DNA from 2 places in the Bacillus sp. WC2507 genome. Region 2 is predicted to be linked to the other one. Evidence: a T-box and tRNA genes for the amino acid it is inferred to sense, from the RefSeq annotation. Region 2 holds a T-box; the other holds one or more tRNA genes.
The links. The T-box of region 2 lies ahead of ileS (isoleucine--tRNA ligase). A T-box ahead of a tRNA ligase gene usually reads a tRNA of that ligase, here a tRNA-Ile.
Positions count from the first base shown of each region.

Region 1: it has a tRNA-Ile gene. The T-box ahead of ileS (isoleucine--tRNA ligase) is inferred to sense a tRNA for this amino acid. The anticodon was not compared.

Region 1 covers NZ_JBQXPN010000001.1:1,423,304-1,440,060, reverse strand. Annotated here, with positions in the region: gene pstA (phosphate ABC transporter permease PstA) at 1-762, opposite strand, end outside; gene pstC (phosphate ABC transporter permease subunit PstC) at 764-1,714, opposite strand; gene phoX (phosphate ABC transporter substrate-binding protein PhoX) at 1,742-2,659, opposite strand; gene ACUN28_RS07690 (peptidoglycan D,D-transpeptidase FtsI family protein) at 2,990-5,119, opposite strand; gene ACUN28_RS07685 (MFS transporter) at 5,229-6,506, opposite strand; gene sodA (superoxide dismutase [Mn]) at 6,623-7,234, opposite strand; tRNA gene ACUN28_RS07675 (tRNA-Ile) at 7,456-7,529, opposite strand; gene ACUN28_RS07670 (DUF1189 domain-containing protein) at 7,772-8,530, shown strand; gene ACUN28_RS07665 (hypothetical protein) at 8,603-8,968, shown strand; gene ispG (flavodoxin-dependent (E)-4-hydroxy-3-methylbut-2-enyl-diphosphate synthase) at 9,133-10,236, shown strand; gene ACUN28_RS07655 (Fur family transcriptional regulator) at 10,317-10,730, opposite strand; gene ACUN28_RS07650 (metal ABC transporter permease) at 10,744-11,577, opposite strand; gene ACUN28_RS07645 (metal ABC transporter ATP-binding protein) at 11,577-12,347, opposite strand; gene ACUN28_RS07640 (YitT family protein) at 12,676-13,554, opposite strand; gene ACUN28_RS07635 (DUF2624 domain-containing protein) at 13,704-13,958, shown strand; gene ACUN28_RS07630 (deoxyribonuclease IV) at 13,985-14,881, opposite strand; gene ACUN28_RS07625 (DEAD/DEAH box helicase) at 15,055-16,365, opposite strand; gene vrrA (VrrA/YqfQ family protein) at 16,546-16,757, shown strand, end outside.
Region 2 covers NZ_JBQXPN010000001.1:3,518,577-3,533,178, forward strand. Annotated here, with positions in the region: gene ACUN28_RS18645 (hypothetical protein) at 74-556, shown strand; gene ACUN28_RS18650 (M36 family metallopeptidase) at 660-2,171, opposite strand; gene ACUN28_RS18655 (TetR/AcrR family transcriptional regulator) at 2,507-3,091, shown strand; gene ACUN28_RS18660 (DUF418 domain-containing protein) at 3,093-4,178, shown strand; gene ileS (isoleucine--tRNA ligase) at 4,230-7,331, opposite strand; T-box leader at 7,388-7,626, opposite strand; gene ACUN28_RS18670 (bacteriocin-processing peptidase family protein) at 7,725-11,927, opposite strand; gene ACUN28_RS18675 (class I SAM-dependent methyltransferase) at 12,226-13,104, opposite strand; gene ACUN28_RS18680 (hypothetical protein) at 13,255-13,473, opposite strand; gene ACUN28_RS18685 (DUF2085 domain-containing protein) at 13,503-13,832, opposite strand; gene argS (arginine--tRNA ligase) at 13,946-14,602, opposite strand, start outside.

The DNA.
Region 1 (16,757 bases), 2.1 Mb from region 2:
TCTACTCATCCAATTAAAAATTTGAATTGGTAAAACTGTAAATCTATCAAACATACTAAATGGAACATAATTTGCAAATGCAAGTGCCCCGATAACTAATAACGGTGCCGCTTCTCCAATCGCTCTTGATATCGCTAACGTACAACCCGTTATTATTCCTGGGAAAGCATATGGCAATACAATTTGATACATCGTTTGCCACTTCGTAGCACCTAATCCGTAAGAAGCTTCTAATAATGAACTTGGTACAGATCGTATTGCTTCTTGACTCGCTACAACAACTGTCGGTAAGACGAGTAAACTCATCGTCAGTGCCGCCGCAATGATACTCTCACCTAGATGAAGAGCATATACAAAAATGGTTAAGCCGAGTAATCCAAATACAACGGAAGGTACTCCTGCTAACGTTTGATTATTAATTTCTATTACCTTTTTAAATATAGATTCCTTCGCATATTGCTCTAAATAAAGAGCAGTTCCGACCCCAAATATAAAAGAGACTGGTATAACAATACTCATAAATAATATTGTTCCTGACAAAGCTGCAGCAATCCCAGCCTCTTTCGGATTACGCGAAGCAAAGTTTGTAAAGAAATCTAATGAAAGATAACTTATACCTTTTTCAAAAATTTGAAAAAGCAAAATAAGCAGTATTACTATTGAAAACAAAATTGCCATATAAAATAACAATTTGTAAACTCGATCTTTTAAAAAACGCGATGCCATATTTTCTTGTATCTTTTTATGATTCAACATTCGCATATTATGTCACCCTCCTAAAGCGGCGCATAATAAACTGCGAAATGATGTTCATTATAAAAGTAAACAAAAATAACGTTGCACCTACAGCGTACATGCTGTAATACGTAATGGTTCCATGCGGAGCATCACCTAAACTCACTTGCACAATATAAGCTGTTAACGTTTGAATGGAGTGTGTCGGATCGAGCGATACGTTCGGCGTGGATCCCGCTGCAATTACAACGATCATCGTTTCACCAATTGCCCTGGAAGCAGCTAATATAATCGCTGCCATAATCCCTGTAAAAGCCGAAGGAAACACGACTTGTTTTACCATCTCAAACCGAGTTGCTCCAAGTGCTAACGAAGCTTCTTTCGTTCCTTTTGCTACAGCTCTCATTGCGTCTTCAGACAGAGATGCAATTGTAGGTATCATCATAAAGCCAATAACAATACCTGGACTAATCGCATTAAAAAACTGTAAATCAGGTATAATCCGTTGTAAAAGCGGTGTTACAACTGTTAATGCAAAAAAACCATATACAATTGTCGGGATACCTGCTAATAATTCTAACATTGGCTTTAACACTTTCCTTGCACCGTTTGAAGCATATTCGCTTAAAAATACGGCACACGCTAAACCGATAGGAATTGCTACGAACATAGCAATTGCTGTTACAAGGACCGTTCCACATATAAGTGGTAATATACCGAATTTAGGATCTTCAAAAAAAGGTAACCATTCTTTCTCCATCAAAAAGGAGTGTAATGGTATTTTTTGAAAAAACATCATTGTTTCATTTGCCAAAGTAAAAATAATTCCAATTGTCGTCACAATAGACACGCTAGCAATTATTTTTAGTAATAATGGAACGATTCGATTGATTCGCTGCGTTTTTTTTCTTTGTTTTGTATTTCTTTCAATCAAATGTTGTACAGAAAATGTAATTTGACTTTTGTCATTATAAGCCAAAGATGAAAACCCCTTTCCACCCTGACATTACCTTTTTATTTCTGTTAACATCCGCAGCTGTTCATTGTACTTTTCTTTTGGTAATTTTACATATCCAACCTCTTCAGCGAGATTACCAACATGTTGAATCATAAACTCAATATAATTTGCTACATTCATTTTATTTCGGATAGATGCATCATTCACATAAGCAAATAGCGACCTAGATAACGGCTTATACTTACCTGATTGAATCGTATCTTTCGTCGGAAGTACACCATTCACTTTTATTGCTCTCACCTTATCTCGATTGGCCATATAATAAGCATATCCTACAAAAGCAATGGCATTTTTATCATTCATTACCCCTTGCATAATAACTTGATCATCTTCAGACAAAGAGACTTTTTTTACAATGCGACTATTTTGTAAGATGACATTTTGAAAATAATCATACGTACCAGAGTCTACACCTGGCGCATAAAACTTTACCTGTTCGCGTGGCCATGATGAATGAATTTGTGACCATCGCTTTTCACTTTCATCTTCACTCCACAGTAGACGTAACTCGTCTACCGTCATATTGTCTACCCAAGTGTTTTGGCGATTCACAACGATCGTCAGACCATCATAAGCAACTTCAAATGGTGTAAACTGAATGGAGTTTTTCTTCATTTCATTTTCTTCCACTTGTTTCATTACTCTCGAAGCATTATTTATATCCACTTCTCCTTTACTGAAACGATTAAATCCTCCTCCTGTTCCAGAAACACTGATAGAAATTTTCACGTTCGGATGCACCTTTGTATATTCCTCCGCTACTGCTTCTATAATAGGAAAAACTGTTGAGGATCCATCAACTCTCACTTCTCCCATTTCATTTACAGCAAATGCAGTAGACGTGCCAACATAAAGGAAACATGTCGACAGTATGAAAACTTTAATCGATGCACTTATCCATTTCACGTGTTCTTCCTCCTAGAAGTAACCGGAAATAACAGGATTACAGATATAAGAATACTGCTAAACTATTAATTCGGTTTTAATTGTTTGTAAAAGTTTTGTAAAGTTCCACAAGAATCAACATTAAGTAAAATTTTAATCCGTAGCCACTGCTCATCTTCACTGATGATTGGTTCATAAAACCTTTATCCCCAGAGGAGAAGTAAACGTATTACTTGTTAGGCCTCTTAATTTTTCGATACGATATGCTTGTCCACTTTATTAAAACGTATGCATGGACCATAAAAAAAAGCACACTATCTTTTCAGATAGTGTGCTTTTTTTACAACTTTTTTATTCATCATCTTGATCTATATTTTTCTTTTTATTGTCTTTTGCATCTGTTGGAGCTTCGCCATTTTCTACTTTTTTCAAATCAAAGTACGCGTCCATAATGTCACGACTAATATAACCGTTAATACCTGATTTATCATCTACCCAAGGTACAACAACAGAAAACGCTACTTCAGGATCTTCAAGTGGCGCATAACCTACTAACGTTAAGTTATATGTTTCTTTACGCTCACCGTTTGCCTTTCTACCAATCTCTTTATCTCCGCCATACACAGTTTGAGCTGTACCTGTTTTACCAGCAGCTTTATATGGTGCACCTGTAAAGTATTTCGCAGCTGTACCACCAGAATCGTTAAATACTTGTCTAAATCCTTCCTGAACACGTTTAATTTGTGATTCAGGCATATCAATACGGTTTAGAACTTTCGGTTCCATTGAATGAACAACTTTTCCAACTTCATCTGGTTTCGCTGCCGGTTGACGAATTTCTTTTACAACTTGTGGCTGCATACGGTAACCACCATTTGCAATTGTTGAAACATATTGTGCTAATTGAAGTGGTGTATACGTATCGTACTGTCCAATTGATAAATCTAATAAGAAACCTGGCTGATTTCCTCTACCTGTTTGGCCCGCTGATTCATTCGGTAAATCAATACCTGTTTTCACACCAAGTCCAAACTGTCCGAAATAATAACGCATCGTATCAAATGCTTTTTGTGGAATATCTAACGTACCACCTTTCACATATTGAACACCTGCGAGATTCATCGCTGTTTTAAACATATATACGTTAGAAGACATTTTTAATGCTGTCAAATCATTAATGTAACCCATATTCTTCCAAGAAGCTTTTTGTGGCGTTCCCTTTAATCTGATTGGTTCGTCATATTGAACTGAACCCGGTTGAATCGCACCTGTTTGATACCCTGTAAGTACTGTCGCACCTTTTACAGTCGATCCCATTGGATAAGAACTTGTCATCGTTCCTAATGCGAAATCTTGTACTTTCGTTTCGCCATTTTCATTCACTAACTGTTTCCCTGCCATAGATAAAACTTCACCATTTTTTGGATTCATCATTACAACGAATGCACGATCTAAAAGAGGTTGTCCACCTTTATATCTCAATAAATTTTTCGTGATAATTTCTTCTACACGCTTTTGTAATTCCATATCGATTGTTAAGTTCAGGTCATTACCACTTTGCCCTTTTGATACATTAATCGTTTCTAAAATATTACCGTTTTTATCTGTAATATTTTTCACTTCTGCTTTCGTACCGTGCAGGCTATCTTCATATTGCTGTTCAAGGTAACTTTTCCCTACGCGATCATTCCGATTATAATCACGAACAAGATAGTAATCTAAACGCTCTTTCGGTAAACCTTCATCAGAAGTTGTTACACCACCAAGTACACTTCGGAACAAATCACCATCATATGCATATTTTCGCTCCCAATCGACACTTGTATCTACACCTGGCAATTCCGCTAATTTTTCACTAATAATCGCATATTCTTCATCAGTTGCATCCTTCTTAATGACTTGTGGTGTCATTGCATATCCGCCGTCCATTTTGCTTTTAATCGCTAGTATTTCTAAATCTTTTGCGGATAATTGATTTACTTCTTCTTCTGTCACGCGACTTCGTTGACGCTCCTCTAATTCTTTATCGTCAATTTTTTTATCTTTCAACTCTTGACGATCTTTATTCGTAATTTTTTCTTTCGCTTCCTCTTTATGCATAGCAAGCCAATAATCTTTTTTATCGCGATCTGTTAATTTATCTGTCGGTACTTCAATCAACTCTGCTAGCTTTTTCGCTGTTTCTAAGCGAGTTTCTGCAGTTGATCCTTTCATTTTTGTAAATGTAATCGTACGTACAGCTGCATTATCTACTACAGCTCGCCCATAACGGTCAAATATTTTCCCACGTGGTACAGGATTACTTATCGTCGAGTTCTCTTTCCTCTCCACTTCATTCTTGTATTCCTCACCGCGAACAATTTGTACATATCCAAGCCTTACAATAACCGCGGAGAACATTAAAAACACGCAGAAAAACAGCACGTTTAACCGAAAAGGAACGTGAGTCTTTTTCTTTTGTTGTTTCTGCTTCTTGCTCATACAAACCCCCTCTACAAACAGCTATGTAATGTGAAAGGGACACCTTCATACAGGTGTCCTCACTGCTGTCTTACATCTTTTTCTATTCTAGCATAAAACAACCGAGAAGTTAACCTTCTGGTTCTGTTTGATTCTGCGTAGTTCCTTGCGTTACAATACTTGTTTTACTCGTATTTCCCTCATCATATTTGACATTTTTAACTGCAAAATAAATAAGAAAATGTCCTGCACCTAAAATACATAATAAGTAAGGCAAACTTTTTTCAGGCGGAAAGAATAGTACAGCACATAAAAAACTTAAAATCGAGCAAATTCTTCCTGCATTTAACCATAATTCCCGGACAACTACATATTCTACACGCCACTCTCTCGCATTTTTCGCCCTACCAATTACATCATATGTCATGGACCCGTACGGAACGAGCAAAATAGGGTATGCAATTGCGATACACGCTGCATAAATAAGTAATTTTGTGTATGTAACATTGAATATAACTAAAAATACGACAGCATATAAAATAATGCCTCCGAGCAAAATTGCTTTTTTTCGCCACTCTTTCTTTAACATACGAGTGACTAAATAGTAACAAACAAATGATACAGCAGAATTTACTAAGCTATATTTCCCTAAGGCGAGTTCGCTATCAGTTGCTAAATACACGTACACTGAAATAACAAAAATAAACGTTCCCTCTCTCAGCCCTTGAAAAAAATGAGCTCGTGTAATTCTTCCCCAGTTTTTATCAACCTGCCGCTCTTTCAATACTTGAACAATTTCATACCGTCCTTCACATTCTCTCTTAGATACAAAAAAGCTTAAAATGACAGCAATTGCAAATAACAGTAACGAAAGAAAGAATATGACCGTATAGCCACTCCATTTTTCCATACGTGAAATTGTATATCCCGCTGCTATCGGCCCAATCATGCCAGAGAATGATGTAAGAAGTCCAAGAAAACCATTAAAGAAATCTCTTGTTTCTGGTTCTGTAATCTCAAATGTTAATAAATTAAACGCGAGCCAGTAAAAACCATACCCGACTCCTAAAAGAGCCCCCATTAATAAAATATAGTGAGAAGCGCTTTTTCCCGCTACTAAAACAACGATAAAAAAAATAGCTAACGTGCCTACGCCTATTCGTAACAAAATTGAGCGATCAATACGCTTCGCTAATTTCCCACCTATAAGAAATGTGAGAGGCTGTAATACAACGCTGGCCAAATTATACAAGCCAAGATTCACATAATTTTGTGTTTGTTTCCATAAATAAATGTTAACAAACGTATTCGATAAAGAAATTGCGAGCGTGTATAAACCTCCAATAAGGAGCAATAACACTAAATCCCGATTCACTTCAACGTCACCAATTATATGTTTCCACTTCATACACAACTCTCCTTTACTTCATGTTCTAGTCTTCCAAAGACAAGCTCAATTATGTAAAAGGAAAGCACAGAAAAAAGCTAGGAGCATTCTCCTAGCTTTTTCTATCGTTATTACAATTATTTTGCTTCTTGGTAACGTTTTTCAGCAGCGTTCCAATCTACAACATTCCAGAATGCACCGATGTAGTCTGGACGACGGTTTTGGTAATTTAAGTAGTAAGCATGTTCCCAAACATCTAAACCGATAACTGGAGTTTTACCTTCAGTTAAAGGAGAATCTTGGTTTGGTGTGCTTGTTACTTCTAACTCACCATTATTTACTACTAACCAAGCCCAACCAGAACCGAAACGAGTTGCGCCAGCTTTTGCGAATTCTTCTTTGAATGCATCGAAGCTACCGAATTTCGCTTCAATTGCAGTTGCAAGTTCACCTACTGGTTGTCCGCCGCCATTTGGAGATAAGATTGTCCAGAAGAATGTATGGTTAGCATGTCCGCCACCATTGTTACGTACTGCTGTACGGATTGCTTCTGGTACTTCGCTTAAGTTCGCAACTAATTCTTCTACGCTTTTGTCAGCTAATTCTGCATGACCTTCTAAAGCAGCGTTTAAGTTTGTGATGTACGTGTTATGGTGTTTTGTATGATGGATGTTCATTGTTTCTTTGTCAAAGTGAGGCTCTAAAGCATCATACGCATAAGGTAAATTTGGTAATTCGTGTTTTGCCATTGTTATATTCCTCCCAGTTTATGTATTGCCACTTAAGTGACATACAACTTCATTCTACCCTAATTGCCATAGGGTGCAAACAAATAAATCACATTGTCTTGCTATCATTAAAGTAGCAAAATTCCCACTTCTTTTCAATTAAAATGCTCATATATTTCATAAAAAAAGCTCCCTTCTACAAGGAAGCTTCCTGCTGACGTAATAAACATGTGAAATGGATATGGACCCTGTAGGACTCGAACCTACGACCGGACGGTTATGAGCCGTCTGCTCTAACCAGCTGAGCTAAGGGTCCACAATTATGTATGTAACAACATATCAAATAAAGGAATCCCTATCGGATATATTCTTTAAGAAATGTAAGATAAATTTACCATATGGAAAAGAAAAGTGTCAATTGTATTTTTCTCATTCAAAAGAAGAAAATTAATAAAAAGAAATTTAGTTATCTCCACTATATGTAAATATAATATATCTTGAGATTCTCTAGATTCCTACGTTACAATGATTTTATACATACATAAAGGAAGTGAATCTATGTCCATATTTACCCAATTAGCAAAAAGCGTATATTCGCCTAAAGATATGGCGCTATTCCGTTTTCAAAAAATCGGAAAAACCATTTTGTATATTATGCTACTTTGTCTAATCACTACTATTCCAAGAACATTCTTTTACGGTAGCTTTATTCAAGATAGTGTTACCATGGTAAATCAAGCAATTGAAAAAGATTTACCTGATTTTAAAATTGAAAATGGTGAACTAAAGGCCGATATTGAACAACCTATTCAAAAAGAAGAGGGAGATGCTCTTTTCGTATTTGATCCAAATACAACAGATATAGAAAAATATCAAAACAAAACTGGTTTATTTATTTTAAAAGATAAAGTAGTTTCTATAGGAAATGGTCAAACACAAACATACTCCTATAATGATTTATTAGGGACATCTCTTGAGAAGAAAGATTTGCAAGATTTTATTTCTGTATTCGATAGTATTTATCCAATTTTACTAGCCGTTATCGGAGTTTTAGTATACCTATTCCAATTATTTATTACTTTCTTAGGAATTACTTTACTTGCGTTTATAGGTTCGGCTATGAGCGGTCAACGTAAATTATCTTATAAGCAAGTATGGACGTTAACTGCTTACAGCTACACAATTCCAACAATCTTCTTTATGATTATGGATTTATTCAAAATCGTTGTACCTGGTTCAACATTCATTTATATCGCAGTTGTTTTAATTGTTCTATACTTAACAATTAAAGAAGTTCCAAAACCGAAAGAAAAATAAGAACGAAAAAAATGCCTAATTAGGCATTTTTTTTTTGGACAAGCATATATTCCTAGCAAAGGAGTGAAGAATATGAAAAGATTAGGTATATTCTTATTCGTGCTTGTTCTTGGTTATATATTTTATTACGATATAAAAATCGGCACTTTACCGATGTTAAGTTCATATAAAAAAACAAATGCGGCCCAAACGATAAAACAAGAAAGTACAGATACAAAACAAAAGAAAGAGAACAAAGCAGAAAAAGAAACAGATGTCACTTATAAAACAATTGAAGTCAAAACAGGTGAGACAGTTCTTTCTATTACCGAACAAATTAACAAGAAAAAAATCCCTTCTATTGAAAAGGTAATTGATGACTTTAAACAACTGAACAAAAGTACATCTGCTACAAAAATACAAATTGGAAAGTCTTATAAATTCCCGTTATATCAATAAGCAATCACTTAATCCTTGTCAATTACATGAAGGCGCTGATACAATAGTAAAAGTGAAACCGAGCACTTCGGTTTCTATAGCCCTGTATCACGTATACTATCATTGATATGAGGGACTAAATAAGAAACTTCTTTTATAAGGAGAGCGATCTATTCGTGAATGAAATGACTCATCGTACAAAAACACGTCCAGTTAAAGTCGGTAATTTAACAATTGGCGGTAATAATGAATTAATTATACAAAGTATGACAACAACAAAAACACATGATGTTGAAGCAACAGTTGCTGAAATTAAACGTTTAGAAGAAGCTGGCTGTCAAGTCGTGCGTGTTGCTGTTCCAGACGAACGCGCAGCAAATGCTATTGCTGATATTAAAAAACAAATCAACATTCCACTTGTTGCTGATATTCATTTTGATTATCGCCTTGCTTTAAAAGCAATTGAAGGTGGCATTGATAAAGTACGTATCAATCCAGGTAACATTGGTCGTCGCCATAAAGTAGAAGCTGTTGTAAATGCAGCAAAAGAACGCGGTATTCCAATCCGTATCGGTGTAAACGCAGGTTCATTAGAGCGTCACATTTTAGAAAAGTATGGATACCCAACTGCAGATGGTATGGTCGAGAGCGCCCTACATCACATTAAAATTTTAGAGGACTTAGATTTCCACGATATTATCGTATCTATGAAAGCCTCTGATGTTAACTTAGCAATTGAAGCATACGACAAAGCTGCTCGTGCTTTTGATTATCCATTACATTTAGGCATTACAGAATCTGGAACATTATTTGCTGGAACTGTAAAAAGTGCCGCTGGTCTTGGAGCAATCTTAAATAAAGGCATCGGAAATACACTACGTATTTCATTAAGTGCTGACCCAGTTGAAGAAGTAAAAGTTGCGCGTGAACTATTAAAGTCATTCGGCCTTGCATCTAATGCAGCAACACTTATTTCTTGTCCAACTTGCGGTCGTATTGAAATTGATTTAATTAGCATCGCTAACGAGGTAGAAGAATACATCTCTACACTAAAAGTACCAATTAAAGTTGCAGTACTTGGCTGTGCTGTAAACGGTCCTGGTGAAGCTCGTGAAGCTGATATCGGTATTGCCGGTGCACGTGGAGAAGGATTATTATTCCGTAAAGGGCAAGTTGTTCGTAAAGTGCCAGAAGAAATAATGGTAGAAGAACTAAAAAAAGAAATCGACGTAATCGCTGCTGAAATGGCTGCTGAACGAGAAAAAGAAAAAGAAACTCAAGAACAATAAAAAGAAGGTTGCCCACAATATTTGTGAGCAACCTTCTTTTCTACGTAAAAAAGCTCGTCAGTTATATAACTGACGAGCTTTTACTTTGCACATTTTGGACAACGACCGTATATTTCAAACTTATGACCTGTTACTTCATAACCGTTAAAATCTTTATTCATAAAATCCATCGGGCAAGAAGTAATCTCTTTCGTTCCCCCGCAATCTAAACAAATAAAATGATGATGATGTTCCATAATAGAACATGTAAAACGAAAATGCTTTTCACCATTTAATTCCGTTTGTTCTAAAACACCGATTTCAGCAAACACCGTTAAGTTACGATAAATCGTATCAAAGCTAAGACCTGGATAATCATCCTTCATATGCTCTAAAACGTCTTTCGCCGTTAAATAACGATTGTGAGCTGCAAATAACCTGAGCATCTCTTCTCTTTTCCCAGTATGTTTGTATCCTTTATCTTTCATTAGGCGTAAAGCTTCTGTTAGATTCATATCTATCCCTACTTTATGCAGTTTTTTTCTTTTTCCATAAAATCGCACCAATTAAAATAAGAACTGCTATCATAACAATTGTACCACCTGGCGCTAGATTAAGTTGATACGAAGCAAACATTCCACCAATTACTGCAATCTCACCAAATAAAATGGAGAAGAAAATTGTTTGTTTAAATCCATTTGCAATACGAATACTTGCTGCAACTGGTAACGTCATTAATGATGATACGAGAAGAACCCCGACTACGCGCATTGATACCGCAATGACAAGAGCAACCAATATAATAAAAATAAAGTGAATCCACTTTGCACTCAAACCGGTTGATACAGCGTATTCCTCATCAAACGATAGTAAAAATAACTCTTTGTATAATAAAGTAATCGTTACAATAACAACAATTGCTACAATGCCGATGATTATTAAATCCGTACTTGTTACAGCACTTACACTACCAAATAAATAACTAAATAAATCTGTGTTAAATCCATTTGCAAGTGAAATAAAAATAACGCCAATCCCCATTCCTGCTGAAAGAATAATCGGAATTGCTAATTCTTGATAATGTTTATATACAGTACGTAATTTTTCAATAAGTAACGCCCCACCAATAGAAAAAATCATTCCCATATATAGCGGATTTAAAAATCCTCCTGTGAAAATTGTTTTTTCTAGTAGTAAACTTGCAGCAATACCCGATAATGTCACGTGACTTAATGCATCCGCAATAAGCGACATACGGCGAATGACAACAAATACACCGATAAGCGGCGCAACAAGCCCTATTAAAATCCCTGCATATAAAGAGTTACGTAAAAAGTCATATTGTAAAAAATCTTGTATCATTATATCCTCCCGTGATGCTCATGCTCGTGTTCTAAACGATGAACATGATGTCCATATAAGACGGACATTTCCGCATCTTCTAACTCTCGGAACTTCTCTACATTTCCATGGAAATGTAAATGTTGGTTTAAGCATGCAACATGTGTTACTTTCTCGGTAACAGCTCCCATATCGTGAGTAACGAGAATTAATGTGATTCCTAACCTTTTGTTTAAATCCTCTAATATCTCATAAAAACTTTCTACATTCTTCACATCGATTCCAACAGTGGGCTCGTCCAAAATAAGTAATTCAGGATCACTAACGAGCGCACGAGCAATAAATACACGCTGTTGTTGTCCACCGGAAAGTTCTCCTATATTGCGCCCTTGAAACTCACTCATCCCTACATCAGCAATCGCTTTTTCTACCTTTTCCTTATCGTTTTTCGTGAAAAAGCGAAACAGCCCTTTTTTCGAAACGAGTCCCATTGACACAACTTCAAAAACAGTTGCCGGAAAACCAGAATTAAAGCTATTTGCCTTTTGCGACACATAACCAACTTTGTTCCATTCTTTAAACTTCTTACTATCAACACCAAACAAACGAATACTTCCCTGTTTTGGCTTTAAAACGCCTAATAAACATTTTAGCAAAGTTGATTTCCCAGAACCATTCGGTCCAACTAAACCTAAAAAAGCTCCCTTCGGAACTTGCAAATTAATATCTTCTAACACATTTCGATCTTCATATCGAAATGACAATCCTTCTATTTCTAATATATTATTCATAGCATCTCACCTATTTTAATTCAGAATGATTCCGATTTATATCTATTTGAATTATAGTACAGCTTATTATAGTTGTAAACCAATCTGCCTAAAATATATCTACTTTTTTCAAGAAACCTTACTATTATAACAAAAAGCAGAGAAAAATTCTCTGCTTTCAAAAAAAATTCCTATAAAGTGAAACCTTAATCAGATGAGGCCATCCCCTACCGATTATTTGCCCTCACCAATCGGGATTTTACGGGCAGTAGCTCTCCGCCTAACTGCTTTGCCCCATCCGAATTTTGAGGTGAGAGTTTTACTGCCCTCAAATAGCTGGATAACTTTTTTAGTGAATAGCCGATTTAAACTTACCGCCATTTGTCTCTTGTGTACTCATAATCGTAACAAACGCATTCTCATCAATTTCATACACAATTGATTTTAACTTTGTCACTTCCAGACGTGTTACAACTGCATAAATAACTTCTTTTTCTTTATCCGTGTAACCGCCTTTCGCTACAAGCTTTGTAGTTCCACGACCAAGACGATGCAAAATCGCATTTGATACTTCCTCATATTGATCTGATACAATTAAAACTGCTTTCGTTTCATCTAAACCTTGAATGACTGTATCAATTGTTTTGAATGCGATATAGTACGTCATAACAGAATACATAGCTTGTTCAACACCAAATACAAATGCTGCCCACGCAAAAATGAATAAGTTCACAAACATTACAAATTCGCCAACAGAGAAAGGTAATTTCTTCGTTAATAAAATCCCCATAATTTCTGTTCCGTCCATTGATCCACCATGACGAATAACGAGCCCTACACCAATACCTAAAATAAGACCACCAAACACTGTCGCTAAAATGGGCTCCGTTGTAAATGGCGGAACAGCATGTAACGTTGATTCAATAAACGCTAAAGCTACAATACCGAACGCCGAAGATAGCATGAACGTTTTTCCGATTTGCTTATAACCTGAATACATAAATGGGATATTGAGAATAACGACTAAAGTAGAGAAACTTAACCACCAAATATTCGGAGTAAGATAATCTAATATAAGAGAAATACCAATAATTCCACCATCAATAATTTTATTTGGCATTAAAAATAGTTCAATCGCTACCGCTGCGCATGCTGCACCAAAAATAATCATAACTAAACGATAAATAAGATGGATAACACTCTCTTTTCGATGTTGCTTTTGCTCCATAAGTCCTCCCTATACTCTTTTTCTATAGTTTTGTCCTTATATTATAACATACGCTTCTTTTTCTCATGAAAAAAGAAACTCTATACGAATATGTACAAGCTACGTACTCATATATTTCGATAGAAGAACGTGTGAAGGAGGATAACTTAATGAACCTCATTAAACAACTTGTAAATAAAAAATTAAATCATATTTCTACAAAAGAGTTATTGAAATATAGCAAAGAATATGAAGTTTCTATTACGACTGCCCAAGCCGATCAAATTGTTTTACTTATGAAAGGAAAGAATATTAACATTTACGATAATGACGAACGACTAGAGCTCTTAAAACAAATAGCAAAAGTAACCTCCCCTGCTACTGCACAACAAGTAAATACTTTATTTCAACAACTACTAAAATAAGGAGGGGAAAAACCCCTCCTTATTGCTTATTGCGCTTTAATTTTCTCAAGAAGTCCTTCATCAAAAGTACCATTTTTCAGCATTTCGATTTCTAATTTATATGGTGGCTTCTTATCTTTTTTATCTTCACCTACATATGGCGTTTCAAGAATTTTTGGTACATGCAATAACTGCGGATGATGCACAATATGATGCAACGCTTTATAACCGATATGACCGAAACCGATGTTTTCATGACGGTCCTTTCCTGCGCCGCGTACATTTTTACTATCATTAATATGAAGTACTTGCAAACGATCAATACCAACAATTTTATCAAATTCGTTTAATACACCGTCAAAGTCATTTACAATATCATATCCGGCATCGTGCGTATGACATGTATCAAAGCATACTGATAGTTTTTCATTATATTTTACACCATCAATAATCTTTGCAATTTCTTCAAAGCTACGACCGCATTCTGTTCCTTTTCCTGCCATCGTTTCTAACGCAATATTAACCGTCTGCTCTGGCGTTAATACTTCATTAAGTCCTTTAATAATTTGTTGAATACCAGCATCCGCCCCTGCACCAACGTGCGCACCTGGGTGAAGAACGATTTGTTTCGCCACACCTAATGCCGATGTTCTTTCAATTTCCATACGAAGGAAATCTACACCTAATTGGAATGTTTCTGGCTTCGTCGTATTCCCGACATTAATAATATACGGCGCATGTACGATAATTTCCTCAATACCGTTTAATTCCATATGTTTTCTTCCTGCTTCTATATTCAATTCTTCAATTGGTTTTCTTCTTGTATTTTGTGGTGCACCTGTATAAATCATAAACGTCGTTGCACCGTATGAAACAGCCTCTTCACTTGCTGCTAATAACATATTCTTACCACTCATGGAAACATGAGATCCAATCTTTAACATACAATCACCTCTTCAATATACAATAGATATAATGATAGCATAATTTGTAGAAATATGTAGTGAATTGTTTGTTCCTAAAACACTACACAAACTTCAACTAGCTACAACGAAACTTTAATCAGTTTTTCCATTATCTAGCAAATAGCAGGGTAAAAAAAAATAAGGGAAATCCCTTATCTTTTTTTATTGCTATATTTTCTCTTCACTTTGTCACGTTCAGTTGCAAGTTTACGTTTATAGTTTGGTTTTACTTTTTTCGGCTTTTTAATAACTTTTGTTGCCATAACGTCAAGTTCATCATTTGGTTTTTTACGGCTCTTACGACGGCGGCGTTCACCTAAATCCGCCCACTCATCTCCGCGTAAATCTACATGCTTGAACTCAATATGACGTTGTTTTTCTAAACTATCCAATGCTTCTTCGTTTGCTGGATCATAAATCGTCACTGCAATACCTGAATGCCCTGCACGTGCTGTTCTTCCAACGCGGTGAACGAAGAAATCTAAATCTGATGGAAGTTCGTAGTTAATAACATGACTAATTCCTTCAATATCAATACCACGAGCTGCTAAATCGGTTGCAACAATATATTGGAATTCAAGGTCACGGATTTGTTTCATCATTTTTTTACGATCACGTGGTGATAAATCTCCGTGAATTCGTCCAACCTTTAAGCCACGTTCCATTAATCCGTCAGCAACCTGATCCGCCATCTTTTTCGTATTCGTGAAAACAACTGCTAAATACGGTTTAAATTGTAGCAACATTTTGTTCACTAAATCGATTTTGTTACGATGTTTAGAAGGTACTAAATAATGCTCAATATTTCCAGCCGCCACTTGTTTTGGATTGATATGAATATGCTCTGGATTTTCCATATATTTCTTCAGAAACGGTTTTAGTTTTTGAGGAATTGTTGCAGAGAAAACTAGCATTTGCAAGTTTTTAGGCATGCGTGCTGCAATTTTGTCTACATCATGAATGAATCCCATATCAAGCATTAAGTCTGCTTCATCGACAATAATAGTATTTGCTTTATGAACAAATAGCGCTTGCTCTTCTACTAAATCTTTAATACGTCCTGGTGTTCCAACTACAATATGAGGTTGTTTTTTCAACTTTTCAATTGAGCGTTGTTTATCAGTTCCACCAATTAAACAGCGTGCTGTAATCATTTGATCTTCCGCACAAAACTTTGTTAATTTCACGATTTCTTCGTAAATTTGTTGTGCTAACTCACGAGTAGGCGCTGTAATAACAAGTTGTACTTCTTCACGACTTGCATTAATTCTGTTCAATGTAGGAAGTAAGTATGCATGTGTTTTCCCAGAACCTGTTTGGGATTGTCCAATTACACTTACACCTTTTTTCACGACTGGGAAAATTTTCTTTTGAATTCCTGTCGGCTCTGTAAAGCGTAGTTCACGAACTGCATCTATTAAAAATGGTTTAAAATCATACTGTGTAAAAGTTTGTTGTGTCATAAGTTACACCTTCTTTCTAAATTTCTACTGCGCGCACAAATCAGTCAAGTCTACATTATATCGAAATCTACAAATAAAAGCCATCTTTAGTTTAGGTTTTTACTTCAAAAACTAACCTTCTTCTCTCTTATTGCATATTGTATGTGTATATACCTAACTGAAGAAAGGAGGATTTCTCACATGTTTCCAAAATCCCCCATGAGGCAGATGTACCCGAATCCAGGCCAGCAGCAACCTTATACACCATATCCAATTCCACAACTACCACCGATGGCACAAAAAAAGAAAGGGTTCCTTGCTAAACTCTTTAAAAAACACGATCCAACCGAACCTTTCATGCAAATGGTTCCGCCTTACCGACAAATGGAAGGACCACCGCCAATGATGCACCA
Region 2 (14,602 bases):
TTATTTCCATTTAATTACATATTATCTATTTTAATTACGCATATTAATAAAAATTTTACAGCGAGGTGTTTATATGAAAAAAGCGATTAGTTTCTTTCTTCTTTTGTTATGTCTAATTGTAGTGAATGAAACGTACGCCTACTCACCAAAAGCTTTACCGATCTCCCAAAACTCTGATCAATGGAAAGTGAATATTGATGAACCGAAGAACAATGATAAAAATATGCTTCAAGCTAAAAAAGATGAATTTAATACATATCAATTTTCAGTAAAAAATGTTGGAAACAGTGAAGTATATAACGTACAAGTCGAAGTCTTTCGTAATGAACCAAATACGAAAACAAAACACGAACTCTTTTCACGAAAAGAAAGTCGTCTCGCAAGCGGGAAAACCGGATTTAAACATGCTAATTTCCCTGTTTCTACAAAAGCAAATGAGGTTGATGTAATCATTACTTGGCAAGAACACCCTTTCCGCTCCATGAGAAACGGTCAAAAAGTTGAGTCTAGAAAATTTAAAGAGCATTTTGTTTTTAAAGACGAAAAAAACAACTAGAATGCGGATGAATTTACATTAGCATTCATATAGCTTACTTTACTAGTACCAGTTCTTAAGCAAATTAAAAAGTCGTGGCTTATAAACGCCACGACTTTTTATATTAATTCGTACTAATTCCTCTTGCTGCCCAAATACGATCGATATCAGCAGCATGTTGTCCTCCATATAAAAGAGCATCCGCTTGCTTAATTGCTTTTGCTCCATCACGGAATTTAGAGTTTGGTGTTAATGACCAATGTGATTGTAAAATAATTTTCGTTGCTACATCACGTCCAAAAGCTTGTGCCATTTCGTATTGACCTTGAGCCCAAATTTCACCATCATCATGCACTTCATTCGTTATATCTTTCGGATATACTTTATTCGTATCTAATCGGCGTAAGCATGTTGGATCTGAACTAGAATAAGCTGTCGCATCCCATTCTCCAACACATGCTTTACCATATCCAGTAGTCGATACTGCATCTTCATATGTAGCACCTAAGAAGTCGCCAAATCCTTCTCCCATCGCTCCACCTTCTGCTGAACTACCAAAGCCAGGAACTTGGTTATCTTGAATCGAATGCCCATACTCATGTGCGATAATACCAGCATCTTCTGCATCATCAACACCTCCAGTACCGAAAGTTAAAGCTTTTGTTGATGGAGAATAGAATGAGTTATCATCAGTTGTACCATTAACATTCACTTTTATCGAACGGTTATTAATATTTTTAAAACCTAACCCTTGAATGTAACGCTGTAATGTATCGATATGATAATACGACATAACATCTTCAAAGCTATCATTTGCACGTGTATAGTTAAATTGTAAGTTTGTAGATTTTGTTTTTGCTTTTGAAGAAATCGTTACATACTCTCCAATTAAAAATCCTGTTCCATCTAAACCTTTTAACGTAACAGTCTTCAATTGGTTCGTTAGAGCTGTTGAATCTGCATCATTATTATCTTTTAGGCCAACTTTACTACCACTAGATACGACTGGGTTAGGTAAAAATACTTTTCCTGATCCTTCAGCTTTTCGATTTATATCAACCTTTTTAATTAACTTTCCATTTTCTGCATCAATAAATGTTTCCCATGCACCAAATGGATTATTAGAATGGACTACAACTTTATATACTGGACGAGCAATTCCTTCTTCAACAATATATCCGAACTCTTTATCTGTAGGAGCCCATAAATTTTGCTCACTTGCTTCTCCAACATACGCCATTGATTTTTGTATTGCATCTTTTTCACTAATTTTTGTCGTTACTTCCTTCACACCTGTAACAGGCTGATAATCAGAAACAGCGAGTACTCCCTTTCCCTCTCCGTTAAGCGTAACTGTTATTTGTTTTGAAAATACAGGTGCACCATTAACAACTTGTTGGAACCTAACATATGAAGCTACTGACGTTTCTGTTGTAGAAATATATTGCAAGTCTGAGAGGTCAGCTTTCAATCCATACTGCGCAGCATTTTCTTTTAAATATTCAGTTGCTTTTTTCTGCGGTGAATAAGCTTCTAGCTTTACTTGCTGTTGTTTTTCCAATGCCGAAACCGTAGAAATCGTCCCCATTACTAATGGCACAGTCATTGCCATTGCCACCATTTTTTTATTAAACATAGAACCACTCCCCCTAATAAAGTAGCTCAACCTTATCCCATTACCACTAGGCAATCATTCCCCACAAAATGGGGGGATAAAAATTGAATCTACGAGTAATTCTCTATAAACAATTCTATTACCTTTCCATTTAGGGTGAGTGAAATTTTCTCAATATTTATGTGTAAAGTAAAAACAATACTTTAGAAAGAAATTTCTAAATCCATTCCTTCCCTTCCCCCCGAAACTTTTCATATTACTGTGTAAAAAAATAGGCCGTTTTTTACCTAACGGTAGGTTGAAAAAATCACTTATGAATGATACGATGTTAATAACCTTTTTTTAGGAGGAACTATATGAGTAAAAGTGAAGAAACACTCTCTTCAATAATGGAAGCAAGTTATCGCCTTTTTGCTACGTACGGTATTGCTAAAACAACTTATACGATGATTGGTGAGGAGGTTGGTATCGCAAAACCATCTATATATTACTACTTTAAGTCTAAAGATGCCTTAATTGAATGTATTTTTACAGAATTATGTAAAGCTATGCAGTTCTCTTCGTATTTTCATACAGAAGAATTTACGAAACCAAATTTTATTGAAAAATGCACTGCAATTGGTCTTAAAATAATTGATGAACAGCGAAACGACCCTTATTTTAATCGTGTGTTGCAAGAGTATGTATTACTATCTTCCAGAAACAATATGTACAAAGATCGATTACTAACTGTGCAAACAGAATATTTACATGGATTTGAAGTACTCCTTACAAAAGCAAATGAACTTCAATTAATTGAAAATAAAAATTTAGTTTCAAAAGCTCATATGTTAGCATTAGTGCTTGATAATATCGGGAATTTTATGATGATTGACGCAAAGATAGATTATAAACAAATTTGGATTGAAGCTGTAAATAGCATTTTTGAAAGAAGGGATTGAAGTGAATACTAATAAGCGCATTATCGGCTTAGATTTTGCTAGAGCTTTGGCGATGTTTGGTATGCTACTTGTCAATTTCATGGTAATAACAGGTGCAGAAGGAAATGGTCCCCCTTTTTTAATAACCTTCATGTCACTTTTTGAAGGTAGAGCTTCTGCTTTGTTTGTTATACTTGCAGGCATCGGTATAACTTTAATGACTAGGTCAGCCGTTGCTAGCAATGAACAAATAAAAATTTCTAATAGCCGAAAGACCATCTGGAAACGATCACTTTTCTTATTTATTTTAGGATTACTACTATATGTAATGGAGTGGACTGGGGATATATTACACTATTACGGTGTTTACCTTTTCATTGCTGCATTACTCATTACAGTACGCAAAAAACTATTACTATTGCTATCTATTATTATCCTACTCATCGCACAATCTCTTCAGCTTACTTTCAATACTTTCGAAGGTTGGGGAGGACCTACTCCATTCATAAACTATGTAGACTTCTGGACAATAAAGGGTTTTCTTCGCAACTTATTCTTTAATGGGTATCACCCAATTTTTCCTTGGTTCTCGTTCTTCTTAATCGGTATGATAATTGGCAGGTTAGATCTTCATAATAAGAAAATTAAAGAAAGATTACTCTTACTGGGTATTACAATTACAATATTGTCAGAACTTTTATCAAAAGGGCTTACTCACTTTTTTATTCCATACATCGGCAAAGAAGCCGCCACATTTTTGTTTAATACAGGACCCATTTTACCAAATGTATTATATATTTTATCTGCTACAGGATCCGCTATTGCTACATTAATCATTTGCCTCAACATCGCTGAAAAATATAGAAATAATTGGTTTGTCACTTCCATTGTACAAACAGGCCAATTAACGTTAACTCATTATGTCAGTCATGTATTTATCGGTATTGGGACATTAATTCTATTAAATAGAATGGAACATCAATCACTACTATTCGTTTTATTATTTGCTACTGCATTTTTCATTTCCAGTATTTTGTTTAGCGTATTATGGAGAAAGAAATTTTCTAGAGGACCTATCGAATGGATTATGAGGAAATTAGCCGGATAAATTTCCATCATACAAAAAGGAAGTTGGAATCATTCCAACTTCCTTTTTTCTTTAATGAGCCGCGCTTAATTTAATTCGAACTTTCGCTTCACCTAAAGATAGTTCATCGTCTTCATTCGTTAAGTGATCAAATGTAAATTGCTTAACGAGTAAATTTTCTTCCAATAAATCTTTATGGTTCGTTAATGTTCGTTGTAGTTCTTCCTCTGTATCAAGAATAACATCTACTCGTAAATTAACCGGTAAATTCAACTGCTTACGATATTCTTGAACCGCTCGAATGAATTCACGCGCTACTCCTTCTTGTAACAATTCTTCCGTTACATTCGTATCTAACATAACTGTATATTGTCCGTTAGTCGTATTAGAGAATCCTGATTTTGCAACTTTCTCTACTAATACATCTTCAGCTGTTACCACTACTTCTTCTCCTGGTGCAGCTTCGTAAACTGCTCTTTCTGTAGATACAAAGTGTTGTACTTCTTCTTTTGATAATTGTTTTAGCCAGCCATTTAATGCATTCACATTTTTACCAAACTTCGGCCCAGCTGTTTTAAAGTTCAGCTTTAATTGATAGGACGTATATTTCGTTTCATCGAGTTCAACATGGAACGCTTTGACATTTAGTTCATCCATGACGATATCACGATACGATTCCCAATCCATATCATTCTCATTATGTGCTAGTAATACAAGTTCCGCTAACGGCTGTTTTACTTTTAAAGAATGCTGATTACGATTACTTCTTCCAAGTTCAACAACTTGTAAAACTGCATCCATTTCTGCTTCTAATTTCGGCTGAAGTAGTGATTCATTCACAACTGGATAATCCTCTAAATGAACGCTACTTCCAGTTAAATTTAAATGAATATCTTCAGCGACAAACGGTGTAAATGGTGCGATTAATTTACTAATTGTCACAAGCACTTCATGAAGTGTCTCATACGCAGCTGCTTTTTCTGCATTCATACCAGATTCCCAGAAACGATTACGTGATCGCCTTACGTACCAGTTACTTACTTCATCTACAAGCGCCGCGATTTCACGAGCTGCATTCGTAAATTGATAATCATCAAGTGCTGTTCTTACTTTTTTCGTTGTGCTATGCAGCCTTGATAATACCCATTCATCCAATTTCGTCCGCTTTACATCATATGTTTCATTCGGTTTATACTCATCTAAATTTGCATATAAAACGTAGAAACTATACACATTGACTAATGTATCTATAAATTTAGATTTTGCTTCCAGTACTGTTCTTTCAGAAAAACGCTTCGCATTCCACGGAGCACTGTCAACGAGTAGCGCCCATCTTAAAGCATCTGCACCAAACTGATTTACTAAATCAACTGGATCTAGTGCATTCCCTTTACTTTTAGACATCTTCTGTCCTTCTTCATCTAGAACATGCCCTAGTGATAACACTCGTTTATAAGGCACTTTTCCTGTATATAGTGCTGATACTGCTAATAAACTATAAAACCATCCGCGTGTTTGATCAATTCCTTCTGCAATAACATCCGCTGGAAACTGTTCTTCAAATAACTCTTTATTTTCAAATGGATAATGATATTGCGCAAACGGCATGGAACCACTATCAAACCAAACATCAATCACTTCTGGTGTACGATTCATTGTACTTCCGCATTTTTCGCAACAAACTTGCACTTCATCTACATACGGCTTATGCAATTCTAAATCTTCAGGTGTTTCTTTCGTACTATGCTTTCTTAAATCAGCAATGCTTTTCGGTGCGAATTGATGATCACAACTTTCACATTCCCATACATTTAATGGTGTTCCCCAATATCTATTTCGGCTAATATTCCAGTCCACCATGTTTTCTAAAAACTTACCAAAGCGTCCATGTTTCATATGATCTGGATACCAAGTAACAGAATCGTTATTTTGTAAAAATGTATCCTTAATTGCAGTTGTTCGGATTAACCAACTCTCTCCTGCATAATAAAGAAGTGGTGAATCACAGCGCCAGCAATGTGGGTAGCTATGCTCATACTTTTCTTTATGATATAGTAAACCTTCCTTCGCTAAATAACGAACGATATCCACATCACAATCTTTTACAAATTTCCCTTTTAAAAATGGTACTGCTTCTGTATACTCACCTTTTTCATCTACAACATGTAAGAATGACAATCCTTCACTTTGAACGACTCTATAATCGTCCTCCCCATATGCTGGAGCAATATGAACGAGTCCTGTACCACTATCTGCCGTTACGAAATCTGCCGCGATAACGTGGTAGCCATTTGTAACTTCTTTCATTGGAAATGGTGCTGTATAAGATGTTTTTACTAATTCTTCGCCTTTATGAACAGATAGTACTTCATAGTTTTCTTTTAATACATCTTGTACACGTTCTTTCGCAACAATGTATACATGACCTTCTTGTTTCGCTTTCACGTATTCCAAATTTGGATGTACAGCGAGCGCAACATTTGCCGGAAGTGTCCAAGGTGTTGTTGTCCAACCTAGGAAATATTCATTTTCACTATCTTTCACTTTAAATTTAACTGTTGCACTTAAATCTTTTACTGTTTTATACCCTTGTGCAACTTCGTGTGAACTAAGAGATGTTTGACAGCTTGGGCAATATGGAGAAACTCTGTGCCCTTTATACAATAGTCCTTTTTCATGAATCGTCCCTAAAATATGCCATACACTTTCGATATATGGATTCTCTAACGTAACGTATGGATCATCCATATCTACCCAATAACCGATGCTTTCAGTGAATTCACGCCACTGCTTCTCATATGTGAATACACTCTCTTTACACTTTTGAATAAACGGTTCAATGCCGTACTCTTCGATTTCATGTTTACCTGAAATACCGAGTTGTTTCTCAACACCTAATTCTACAGGTAAACCGTGTGTATCCCATCCCGCTTTTCTTAACACTTTATAACCAGCCATCGTTTTATATCTTGCTACTACATCTTTAATTGTCCGTCCAAGTGCATGCCCGACGTGTGGTAAACCGTTCGCCGTTGGTGGTCCTTCATAAAATACGAAAGACTGTGCGCCTTCTCGATTCTGAATTGATTGCTCGAAAATACTTTGCTCGTTCCACTGCTTACGAATACGTGTTTCTCTCCCTACAGCTGACTCTTTTACATCTACTTTTTTCATGTACAATCACTCCTTTGAATTTTTTAAAAAAGCACACAAAAAACCCGTCCCTATAAAGTAGGGACGGGCTTACCCGCGATACCACCCTAATTCTATTAGCTCTTCACTAATAGCACTTAGCAACGTACTATCATACGTGTTCTTTGTAACGGTAGACACCCGTCCGGGCTTACTTATTTCAGCCTCGGCTCCTCGGAGATGATTTTCAAATAACGTCTGCACACCGGTTTTCAGCAACATACCGGCTCTCTGGGGAACAGTTCATTATTTTACTCTTTCTCGTCTTCAGATTTGTATACTTTGTTAAAAGCTATTCTATGCCATTGGGCAATGAATTGTCAACTAATTCGAAATATATTTTTATTTATACCCTTTTTCGCTTTTCTTATACAATTACTTTTCAAATTCTCGCAATGCTGCTAAATTTTCTTTATCCTCGATAAGTTCAGCAAAAAATCCCGACTCATCCTCACGAAGGACAATTTCAAGTTCTTCCTTCGCCTCTTCATTTCTGTTTAACCGCGCTAAATAACAAGCACGATCATATCTTGCTAACAAATCACTCGCATCAATTATTAATACTTCATTTGTTATTTTTTCTGCCTTTAGTGTTTGGCCGGAACCATGATATGAAGATGCTAAAGAAAGAAGAATTGCTGTTTCATTTGGATGATGTATAGAAGCATTTTCTAACACATGAATTGCCTCTTCAAACCTTTCTTGACTTTGATATATTTCTCCTAAAGCAAGGAACGCTCTACTTACAAACGGTGTTTGCTCCGTTAATTGTAAGGTAATCTTCTCTGCTTTTCTTTCTTCACCTATTTTAAAGAATACTTGTGCTTGTAAAAGAAGTGTATCATAATCATCTGGTAACTCTCGAACCATCTGCTTCGTTAATTCCGAAGCATCCCGTAACATATCTTCTTCCTCACACGCTATGAAAAGATTTACAAGTTGCTTCGCTACATCATAATCCCATTTACTTTCTAACGATGTTTGCAATACGTCTATCGCCTCTTTATACATCGTCACATTCTCGTAAAATAGTGCAAATCGCTGCGCTGCCATACTATTTTTCGGATTTAACTTTAACGAAAGTTCATATAAATCAATGATTGTAGTAATAATCGAAATTTCTTTTGCACGGTTTTTCATACGATAAAAAGCTCTCGTAATTATGGATTTCTTCGGCTGTTCCTTTTGTTGACGTTCAATCCATCTTTCCGTAACTGCAGATGCAGCATACATAAATGCCATACTTCTTTCTGCCTTTTTCACTTTTAATGTATGAAGAAAATCTCGTATGTTAGACAATTTCTTATGTTGTTCTATCGCTTTTACATATACATCAAATATACGTTCATTATTTACATCTTTTTGTATCACTTTCATTGCAATTTCAATTGCTTTTGCATTTCTTTTTTTCACTAACACTTTTGCATAATGATTTAGAACTTCTGTATGCTCACCATCTAATTGTAGCGCCTCTTCAATCCATGCCTGTTCTTTATCTATTTCATCCATTGCTCCATACACATATGCGATCGCATCTAATCGCCATATTTCAGGTACTTCGTCCGCTAATTGTTCTAGTTCCGTCAACAATTCTTCCTGAAGATTCATTTCTACTGAAATCTGTGCCAAATATTCCATATTAATATGCAACGGCTCTTCTTTCATCGCCTGAACCATATGACTTTGTTCTTTAGAACGGTTTTCTTCTTTTTCGTATATTTCCGCAAGCTGTAAATGTACACCGACGAAATTCCCATCAAGCTCTAAACAAGTTTCATACGCTTGCTTTGCTTCTGTCAATTGCCCTAATGCCATAAGTGTTTCACCAATTCGGTAATAAGGTAATGCCGTTTCCTTTTGTTCTATTGCCTTATTATATCTTTTCATTGCTTGTCCGTACTGTCCAATAGATTCATATAAAATACCTGTATAACAACCGTATTCACTTACTTCATTTCTTTCTTTGTGTAAAGTTCTTAAGAATGCTATACCTCTTTGTACAAATACCGTTCCTTTAATTCGGTTCACATATTCATCTAACGCACTTGCTACATTGTATTCACTCTGCTTTATACCACTCTCTAACTTAGACAATGCTACTTTAAACCCTTCTTCATTTCCACCAAGTTCAACCTCAGCATCCCATAAAACCATTCCCGCATTCATAAGAAAATCTTGGCTCTTTTCAATTTGTTTTTCAATACCGAGAATATATTCTTTTGCTTCCTTGTATTGTTCTTTCGCCATATAAACTTGCGTAAGTCCGAAGTGAGAATAAACGTCATCATGATTTTCTTCTAAAGCACGCTTATACAATGTTTCTGCTTCTTCCAGACTATCATTTTGAAAATGATAGTCACCCAATTTTACGTATAGAGGTGCTTTATCGTCACAATTCTCAATACCCTTTAATAAAATTTCTTTCGTACTTTCCTCATCCTCCAAATCAGATTCGTATATTTCCGAAAGTTTCGTATAAATGTAAGATGCTTTACTATCCAAATGAATCGCTATTTTAAGCCCTTTTACCGCTAAATATAATTTCCCTAAATGATGCGCACATCTCGCTCGCTCATACCATACATGTGCCTCATTTTTATACTCTCTTAACAAATCATTAAAGATTTCATACGCTTCTTCATATCTTTCTAAATCTATCAATATTAACCCGTGATTCGTTAAAGTGAATCTTTCAGGACTACGCTCTAAAGCTACTTGAGAAAACTGCAACGCCTTTTCCAATTGATCGATATACATATATGATAAAGCAAGAAAACTCCAAGCAATCGGCTGATCTGCGTCTAATTGTAAGGAGTAACGAAAACTGGAAATCGCCTCTATATAACTTTCCTGTTCAAAAGCATATCTTCCGTTTATTAAATGATATAAAGCACGATTATTTTTCTTCTCAACACTCGCGAGCATTTGCCCAGCTTTTTCTAATTCTTGAAGGCGAATAAAACACTGCACACCATGCAATTTAACAAAATCTGAGTTCGGAAACCTCTCCATTAACTTTTCAATACAAGATAAAATAAACTCGTTATCTACTTCCACATCTAAATGCTTAACCGTATATAGCCACGTATTCGGATTATCACTCGTCTCTTTTAAAAATTGTATTAAGTTATGAATCCCCTCTTTATCATGTTCATCTAAATGATCCGTAAGAGAAAAAACAGATTTAAAATAATGATTCTCTTCTTCATTTAAAAATGATAGTTTTTCCTTCTTTTCTTTCGGAACAAACGTAATCGCTAAACAGCCTGTATAACGATATTTTTCTTGTAGCTTACTATATTCCACAATAACTGGTTCTATAAAGTTCGGGTCTTGAACATAAAAAGCTTGTAACGTATCATCATATCCAGATAATACTTGCACATGTGAAGCATGCTCAATGTCTATACTTAATAAAACAGGAATCCCTTCATCCAGTAGTCTCTTATAATTTTCCTCATTCCCTTTAAAATAACGATATTCATAACCTAATTCTTCTAAATAAGAAACAGTATCTGAAAACTTCGATCCTGTCATATCAAAAATAAACTCTGCTATTTCATCTTGCGTACGTTTTTCTCCCCATAACTGCAACATCATTTCTAAACTTGTCGGAACACAGTAATTATCCTTTTGTACAATTGGAACTATCGGTAAGTGAACCTTTTTTCCATCTGGATTTTTTTCTAAATTATGATATAAAGACTCTTTTAAACTTTTTTCTTCTTTTAATAACTGTTGTAAATCTATAAGTTTATTCATTTTGTAAAGCGCTTCTGCATGTAAATGTACAAAATAAGTTTTATACGCATGATAAGGAAGCTGACTGTTTATGTTATCTATTACCGCTAACATCTCCTCATACTTCTCTAAATCTAATAAATATTTTACCTTTTCAAAATGAAAATATGGTACTTGCGGGAACTTTACAATTGCATCATCGATTAGCTGTAATGCACGTTTTTGTTCTCCTTGATTCGCATATAACTGTGATAATAAATAGGTCGATAACTCTTCACAATCTTTATGCTGCATGCCAGCTATAAATTGTTCTTCTGCTTTCTCCCATTCACCTGTATGCATATAGACGTAGCCCCATTTATCAAATACGGCACGTGCACTGTACTCCTCTGCCTTTTGCATATAGATTAGTGCTTCTTCATTTCGTTTCATTTCCAACAGACATCGTACTAACGTAAAATACGTTTTCGCTAAAAGATCAGCTTCTATTTCTTCTTTATTTACCTCTTCTAATGATTCTTTTAACAACTGTTCTACTTCAAGTATTTTCCGCTCATCAATTAACTCATCACAATATAAAGAGAGCGTTCTCATATTTGGAAATTTTTTGTAGGCGTAGCGAATGAGGAATGAACTGTATTGGTGCATAAGCCCTTCATCAGTAAGGCGAATTAATATATCAAACTCCTCATGTGAAGAAATATTAGCAAGCCACTTTTTCACATAAGATAAAGTATTCGTTTCTTTTATATATGAAATTTCTTTATTTATTTCCTGTAATCCATCTACAAATCTCTTGTCTTTCAAACAAGCATCTAACTGCTTAAAATCTAGCATGTATTCACCTCGAATATTTATTTGTACTGCTACTTGCTTAGATTCTACACATCATATAGTATGTATTCAACTAAAATCTCCTATAATGGATAGTATTATTTAATATTATTCGAATTTATAACAAAATATAGTAAAAATGATTGTTTTTCTCCATATTTTATTTAATTATATGGAATAACGTAACATGTGGATCTTATCTTTCGAAAGTTAAAATCAGTACATGAAATTATATCGGCGATAATTCAAATATATCAGCGATTTCCAAAATAAATGATATCCCTCGGAATATCGCTACCTTTTAACATACTTTGTCACCAAATGTAATTTTCATATTCGGAGCGTATACTAAAGAGGAATGTAAATGAAATGCTTTAAAAAATCGTAGTTCAGCTTCATATTGAGCTAACGCATCCTCATATGTTAACCCTCTAACCATTAAACGTTCTATAAATTGCTGTTTATCTCCTGGATTGCCCGCTATCCCCTCTTCTTTTAATGAATGATACAAATCGTTTTTATCATTGTGATGTATATTAGAGTCTAAAAAGTTCACTTTATCGCTCACTCTACACTCAATATTTTTCACACCTAATTCACTTAAATACATCGGTATTTTCATACCAATATTTCCATCTTGTCCACTTCTCTGCGTGTCACTTTCAAATAACTTCTGCAAAACGCCTAACCTAATAATTTCCGATTGGCTCTCTCCATCTAAAGAGTATGAAGACATATTTGATATCCAATGTGGTTCAAAACAGATTATTTTACCACCATCCTTAATTGACTGTATCATCTTTTCTAGCATCATTTTTGGTGAACTCATATGTAACAAAAAAGCATGACAGATTGCTATATCGTATGTATCGTTCAATTCAATTTCTGTAGCATCTCCTTCAAGAAATTCTGAATCATACGGAAGGAAACGAAACAACTCTCTCGCTTCAGTTAGTAATGTTTCTCCACTATCAATGCCTGTATACTTTGACCCTTCTGGAAGTAAAGGCATTAATATTAAGCCTAAATAACCATATCCACAACCATAATCAACGATATGTACTGGCTTAGTAACCTTCCACACAGTATTTATTAAAAAGCATACATAATCATCATTGTAATATAGATCTCTCGTGTTTTTTAAATATGTTAGTTTACTATTCCAATCGTACGTTTCCAAGTTTAACGCCTCCTTTTATATACAAAACTAAAGTTCTCTATACAATAGCCGTATTCCTACACCATTCTTAAAATTTCAAAGCAAAAAAGCCAGTGTATTTTTAACGATACGCCAGCTTTTGATTTAGAAGAAAGGTAGATGATTAGAAGTTTAATTAGTACAATCACAATCTAAACAATCCGTACAGTCTACATCGCCACAATCTGATTTTCTCTTTCTTTTGTTTCTTTTAAGATAATAATACAGTAGCCCAATCAGTAGTGCGCAAATAACAAAAGCTATTATTGCTTCTGTATACTTGTTTTGAATTATAAAACCTATTCCACTTCCGCCTGAAATAAAAATTAGGATTAAGTAAACCCAGAACATTTATGTAAATACCTCCATTAATATATGCTTTAAGAAAGAATCCATATAATGCTAGATGAAATGAGTAATCCCATACCATTACCGCTTAATACACCGGTAGTTACTCTTAGCAAATTTGTGCTGCTTCTCCATTTCCACTTTTGGGTGAATCCATCAATAAGTAACGGAATTTGAGCAGAAAAGGATAGTATGATTGCTATAAGAAATGAAGGTGTCATATAAAAATAAATTGGAAACAGTAAAATACCGATAAGCATGCCTGTACAACGCGCACATAAAGGTATGTACTTTTGTAGTTTAAGGAAACTTCTTTCTGATCTTCTATGACAAGGAATTTGTAAAATAAAAGTTCGGATCAATATGAATCACCCTCTCTAAAAAGATTTTAATTGATTTTGCAAAAGAATTATATATCCAAATAAAAAAACAAACCAGGTTCATACCAAAACCGGTTTGCCAGTTTACTACTATTTTACATCTCCTCAGGAGCATCCACCCCAAGTAAACGTAACCCCTCTTTTAATACAACTGTCACAGCATACACTAATGCAAGTCTGCTGTCTTTCTCTTCACTCTCTTCCAATATACGTACATTTCCGTAATATTTATTGAACGATTGTGCTACATCTAATACGTATTTTGAAATAATAGATGGCTCATTTTTGTTGAAGGCCGCTTCAATTACTTGTGGGAATTTATTAAGTAATTTTACAACGCTCCAGCTATAATCATCTTTCAATGCAAACGTACACGTTTCAAATTCTACACTTTCTTTTCTTAAAATAGAGCAAGCGCGTGCATGTGTGTACTGTACATACGGCCCTGTTTCACCTTCAAATTTCAGCATGTTTTCTAATGAAAATTCAATATTATGCATACGCTCATTTTTTAAATCGTGGAAGATAACTGCCCCTACACCAACTTGCTTTGCTACATCTTCTTTTTGTTTTAAGTTTGGATTTTTCTCTTCAATATTTTGTTTTGCAAGTTCGATTGCTTCCTCAAGTACTTCTTCGAGTAAAATAACTTTTCCTTTACGGGTCGACATTTTCTTACCATCTTTTAAAATGAACCCAAACGGTACATGTTCCATGCCGTCAACCCAAGTGTAGCCAAGCTTTTTTAATAC